DNA from 2 places in the Lagierella sp. ICN-221743 genome. Region 2 is predicted to be linked to the other one. Evidence: riboswitches for the same ligand, from Rfam matches in the RefSeq annotation. Region 2 holds a riboswitch; the other holds the start of a gene.
The links. A riboswitch is a leader RNA that binds a small molecule or an ion and turns the genes downstream of it on or off. The one in region 2 is predicted to bind S-adenosylmethionine.
Positions count from the first base shown of each region.

Region 1: another riboswitch for S-adenosylmethionine. It lies ahead of metK (methionine adenosyltransferase); the one in region 2 lies ahead of WKS98_RS02630 (hypothetical protein).

Region 1 is NZ_JBBKBD010000011.1:14,477-17,692, forward strand. It holds gene WKS98_RS06260 (PadR family transcriptional regulator) at 1-280, opposite strand, end outside; gene metK (methionine adenosyltransferase) at 621-1,799, opposite strand; SAM riboswitch class I at 1,847-1,940, opposite strand; gene ispF (2-C-methyl-D-erythritol 2,4-cyclodiphosphate synthase) at 1,990-2,463, opposite strand; gene ispD (2-C-methyl-D-erythritol 4-phosphate cytidylyltransferase) at 2,460-3,164, opposite strand; gene WKS98_RS06280 (hypothetical protein) at 3,189-3,216, opposite strand, start outside.
Region 2 is NZ_JBBKBD010000003.1:118,007-121,222, forward strand. It holds gene WKS98_RS02620 (hypothetical protein) at 1-573, opposite strand, end outside; gene WKS98_RS02625 (Abi family protein) at 875-1,756, shown strand; SAM riboswitch class I at 1,878-1,964, shown strand; gene WKS98_RS02630 (hypothetical protein) at 2,031-2,330, shown strand; gene WKS98_RS02635 (GNAT family N-acetyltransferase) at 2,757-3,216, opposite strand, start outside.

The DNA of each region.
Region 1 (3,216 bases), on a different contig from region 2:
TTATAAAATCATTCCACTGATTAATCTGTACTTTGAAATTTTCCTTGCCCTCTTCCGTAAGCCTATAATACTTTCTCGGTGGTCCCGACTCCGACTCTCTCAAGTAGGACTCCACCAATCCACCATTACTAAAACGTCTTAGAAGGGGGTATATGGTACCTTCAGAAATATCCACATACTTGGAAATCTCTTCCACTAGCTCATAACCATAACAGTCCCTGTCGTTGAGGAGAGCAAGTACTAAAAGTTCAAGTACACCTTTTTTGAATTGTATATTCATCCCTACCTCCTATGTACATTATAATGCATGCTACTATGTAATGCAAGATAGCGTGTAAGAAATTATAGTTAAAATTCAAAAACTTTCAATTAAAAGTTTATTTTTGTCTTGTAGGGATATGTACTGCGAGGCATTATGTCTCTATTTAATGTTATGCTTAGTATGTCGAAGCATTCTTGACCTAACAGAATATGAAGTCTTTGTTGCAGTTTATATGTCGATATCGTTTCACTTTTCAAAAAAAAGAGTCATAAGGTGACCCGTTAGATAGAGGTTAGATATTAGTTGAATGAGGTTAGTAAAGATGGAATAAAAAAAGGAGTGCAGTGCACTCCCTATACTATAAATATTTTTTTAATTCTTCTGCCTTGTCTACTTCTTCCCATGGGAAGCCTTCGTCATTTCTACCGAAGTGACCGTAGCTTGCAGTCTTTTTGTAAATTGGTCTTCTTAGGTTTAAGTTTTCTATTATTGCCGCTGGTCTTGTATCAAAGTTATCTCTAATTATTTCTGCTAGTTTTTCATCTGATACCTTTCCTGTTTCGAAACTATCTACGAAGATTGAAACTGGTTTTGCAACTCCAATTGCATATGCAAGGCCCACTTCTACTTTGTCACATAGTCCTGATGCAACAAGGTTTTTTGCGATGTATCTTGCCATGTAAGCACCAGATCTATCTACCTTTGTTGGGTCTTTGCCAGAGAATGCTCCGCCGCCATGTTTTGAAAAACCACCGTATGTGTCAACGATAATCTTTCTTCCTGTTAGTCCTGCATCTCCCATTGGTCCACCAATTTCAAATCTGCCTGTTGGGTTGATGTAGAATTTTGTGTTTTCGTCTATAAGTTCCTGTGGAATTGTCTTTAGGATTAATTTTTCCTTAATGTCTTTTCTTAAGTCCTCTGTTGTTACATTTGGGTCGTGTTGTGATGATACTACCACTGCGTCTACTCTAGTTGGCTTTCCATTTTCGTATTCAACTGTCACTTGTGACTTGCCATCTGGTCTTAAATAGTCTAATACTTTATCTTTTCTAAGTTTTGTAAGGTTTTTACAAAGCTTGTGTGAAAGTGAAAGTGGAAGTGGAATTAATTCTTTTGTTTCGTTACAAGCATAACCAAACACCATTCCTTGGTCCCCTGCTCCAATTTTATCGAATTTATCTTCGTCTCCCTCTTTTGCTTCCATGGAGTTGTCAACGCCAAGGGCAATGTCCTTTGACTGTTCATTTATTGAAGTGAATACTGCACATGTGTCGCAGTCGAATCCATACTTACCTCTATCGTATCCTATTTCTCTAACGGTTTCTCTAACTATTGTCGGTATGTCCACATATGTGTTTGTGGAAATTTCTCCAGCTACTATTACTGCGCCTGTTGTTGTTAGGGTTTCACATGCAACACGAGCGTTTTTGTCATTTTCTAATATTGAATCCAGTATTGCGTCTGAAATTTGATCACAAATTTTATCTGGATGACCTTCTGTTACTGATTCTGATGTGAATAATTTTTTTGTCATTTTTCCTCCTTCATAAAAAAAACCTCGCTGAAAAGCAAGGTTCTAAAATCTTATTTTTCAGATAAACTGCAGGACTTAGCACCTAATTTAATAGGTTGCCGGGTTTCATAGGGCCTTTCCCTCCACCACTCTTAATAAGTAAGTATTCAATTCGTAATTTCATTGTAGCATTTTATATCTTACAATTCAACTATTTTTCTTCTAAAAGTACCACCGCATAGCAAGTTATGCCTTCGCCTCTTCCTTCGAAGCCCATCTTTTCTGTAGTGCTTGCCTTTATGGAAATATTTTTTACATCTGTTTTTAAAACTTTTGCAATATTTTCTCTCATGTCCATAGTATGTGGAGATATCTTTGGCATTTCACAAGCAATGGTGGAGTCGATATTTCCAATTTTGTATCCCTCTTTGTCCATAACTTGAACGACTCTCTCTAAAAGCACCATGGAGTCTATGTCTTTGTACTGCATGTCAGTGTCTGGAAATAATTTTCCAATGTCTCCCATGGCAAGGGCCCCAAGTACTCCGTCCATAATGGCGTGCACCAACACATCTGCATCGGAGTGGCCAAGAAGTCCTTTTTCAAATTCTATTTTCTTTCCTCCAAGGATTAAGTCTCTTCCTTCCACAAGTTTATGCACATCGTATCCAAATCCAATTCTCAATTTTCGTCCTCCATCTTTGCAAGAATTTCTCCAATGATTAAATCTTCTTTAGTTGTGATCTTAATATTGTCGTATTCGCCAATATATATTTTTACCTTTTGTCCAATAACTTCCATTAGTGACGAGTCGTCGGTAACTTTTATATTTTCTTTAAAGGCTTTTTCATATCCCTTTACTAGGGCGTCCTTGTAAAAAATCTGTGGTGTTTGGGCGTTGTAAAGCTCTTCCCTGTTGGGAGTGTAAGCTATGTAGCCCGCCTTTGCATTTTTTATGGTGTCCTTCATAGGAACGCATACTACCACAGCTTCGTTTTCCCTCACTTCTTTTAATGCGCCAATAATGGTGTCTTTCTTTACAAATGGCCTTACGCCGTCATGTGTAATTACGATTTCTGAATCCTTAGACACCTGGCTTAACCCATTAAAGGTAGACTCTTCCCTTGTGGCACCGCCCTTTGCAAATTTTAGTTTCGATGAATAGTCCTTTAATATTTCAGAACATCTATCAATTTCCGTTTCTGAAACCACAATAATTATTTCACGTACAAAGGGAAGGTGGAAAAATTTTCCAACGGTTCTGTGAATTATCTCTCGATTATTAAGTTTTAAAAATTGTTTTGGCAATTCTGTCCCCATTCTAGTTCCACTGCCTGCTGCAGTAATAATAACGGAGATGCCTTTATTTAAAATCTTATCGTCCATATGAAAATTATACCATATAACTACCTATGCTCCTGCAATCATGTATCCAATT
Region 2 (3,216 bases):
ATCGATATAGCCTAAATCATAATTAATTTGAGTTACTAAATCATAGCTCAAACCATCTTCTTTTTCTATTGACGGGTAGGGAGAACTATTTATTGATTCATATTCTTTAAATTCTCTTGTAATATTATTACCCATTGGTTTAGTATAACTTAAATTTGGACCAGATATAATCGGTGGTAAATGTATAAAATCTCTTGAGTATGTGGATGGTACACTATACTTTAGATGAAATATTAAAAAAGCTTCTCTTTCAGGAAGTATTCCATTATAATCACTAATTAATTCTATACTATTAAAAACAATTTTTATTTTTTCGTAAGAGTTTTTGCATCTATATTCACTATCAAAAGTTAACTTTTCTTCATTATCTTCAGTTATTTCAACTTTTGATTCCTCTTCATATATATTTGTATCTTCATCGCTAATTGTTTCTTCCATTGTTTTGTTAACCGAGATTCCTTGCGTTTCATCAATTGATACTTCTTTACTTTCATTATTATAACATCCAGATACACATATAATAACAAAATAAATAATTAATAAAAAACCTTGAATTTTATTTTTATTATTCACAATATACACCCCTCTCAAATTCTTATGTGCATTATACCATAATCAATTAAATCATAACAAAGTATTAAAGAAACAAATTTTTCTTATTGTTTCGTTAAATTTCATATTGTACCTCCTATAGTTAATAATGATATTAAAAGTTTTCCTTCTGCAAGCTTTATTTTGTCTTTTTGATTTAGTGTAACACTTTAAATTTTAATTTTCGTATGCTATAATCATATTAACAGAACCTCTCCACGCTTAATGTAGGTTTTCTACATGCGGACCACGGAGAGGGCTTTTTTATATTAAGGAGTTTATTATGGAATTAAAGCCAGCTTTGAATTACAAAGAGCAAATCTTAAAACTAAAAGACGACCATAATCTTTTAATATCTGATGATAAGTTCGCAGAAGAAATTTTAAATAAAGTAAACTATTATAGACTTTCAGGTTATGGCATTGGCCTAAAAAAGTCTGATAATAAGGAACATTACAAAAACCACATAAGTATAGAACATCTTTTTAATCTTTACTGCTTTGACAGTCAATTTAAAAATAATCTTATTAGAACTATCGAGCAGATTGAAATAGAGCTTAGAACTCAAATCGCTTACTACTTGTCTATTAAGTATGGTTCTGGTGCTCTTATGCACGAAGATAATTTTATTTATAAAACAAATAAAAGGGGACAAACCATATACTCTATTATTAATGAGAATCTTAAAAAGGAAATTACCAGACAGAAAAATAAACCCTTTGTTAAACATCACTTAAGAAAGTATGAAGGTCAATTTCCAATATGGGTTTCTGTTGAACTCATGTCTTTTGGAAATTTATCTTCTTTGTTTAGTATTCTTAAAGATGAAGATCAAAAAGAAATTTCAAATTATTATAACACTGATCCTAAATATTTGAAAAATTGGATTTTATGCCTAGTTGAGGTTCGAAATATCTGTGCTCACTATACTAGACTTTACAATATGCCTTTAAAAGAAAATCCTCGACTTTATTCCGAGAACGAACAATATAAAGGAAAACAAAATAAAATTTTTCCAATTCTTTTAATAATAAAGAGAATTTTAAACTCAAATGACCAATGGGAATCACTCTTAAAAGATTTACAAAATACCTTCCATAAATACCATAGCTACTTTAATTATAGATTTATGGGTTTCCCTGATAATTGGAAAGACATTCTATAGTACCCCTTTTAATCCGTTTTTTGTATGAATGGACGTCACCCTTGGTAGGGAAATCACTCCTAGAGATTAAGATTCCCTCTAAAATTATTTGCCATTCACCTTTTATTTTGATAAAATTAAATCACCATAAAGAGAAGGCGAGAGACAAGCTCATCGACCCTTCAGCAACCTACCAAAAGGAAAGGTGCTAATGCTTGAACGATGGATACATATTAAAACTGCATCCATCTATCGATGGGTGTTTTTTTTCTTCTCTAAATTCAAGGAGGGAAAAATGTTATTTGAAGTTTATTACAAAGTTTACGAACTAAATCGTAACGGCGCTTACAAGGAAGGACCCAAATCAATACCATATGGCGTTAGAGATACGGATTCAAAAAAAAGAAAAGAATTTTATGATTTTCTTGTATCTGAGGGATTTGAATGTGTTTCTTGGAACGATTCCTATCCTGTGATTCTTGTGAACCTAGAACTTAAACGTTTTGGTCTTATCTATCGACCAGCATGCCATGAATGTGTTGGTCAAAGACTTTATACCATACAGGAATTTTTTGATGAGGTATATTATGTTTAATGATATTGGTATTATTTAGTTCTATGTAGATAATAATTTGATATTTTATTTAGATATTAAACACCACAATATCCTAGACAAGTCATAAAAATAATATTATAAAATATTAATTGAAAACGAAAATTTTACGGGTGATGCATAAATACATCACCCGCTTTTTAATTTTAATGCCTTAAATACTCATAAATAATGCCACCGTCTAAACAATCGCTTTCTTGCCAATCGATACTATCTATTGGGAAAACTTTGCATGGCACCTGCCGTTGTTTCACGTTGATTAACTGTTTTAATATCGTGAAATCAGGGTTATTGCTACCAGGTGGCTGAGTAGTAAGCACGAATAACATTTCATATTTTTCAAAAGCTTCGTATGTGGGAATATGTCAATTGGTTTAAATATTGCACAGATTAAATTGATATTTTTTCCTATATAGTAATCCAATACCTTCTTGTTGTAACATTTCCTCTTGGTAATATATTTTTCACTTTGTTTTCCAAAATTCCACCATTATTTTCTATAACTTTTATTGATCCGATATTGTCATCATCACATGTAATCAAAACCTTATTTAGATTCAAAGCCTCTTTACAATATTTAAGTGCCATAGAAAGCATTTTTGTTCCATAGCCCTTCATACATTCAGATTGTCTAACTTCATACCCTATGTGACCACCATAGTTAATTAAAAATGAATTTAATTCATGCCTAATATTAATTTCACCAATAAATTTTTGATTATCTATCAACCAAAATGTAGTAGCTCTAACATAATCTGTAGGTAAATTTATACCATGTTCCAAATTATAAGAACTCTCTACAATTGTTTCATAGTTTCTAAAACGCCTTTCTGCATTCGGTCTAAAAATTTCATCTTCTTCATTTGCT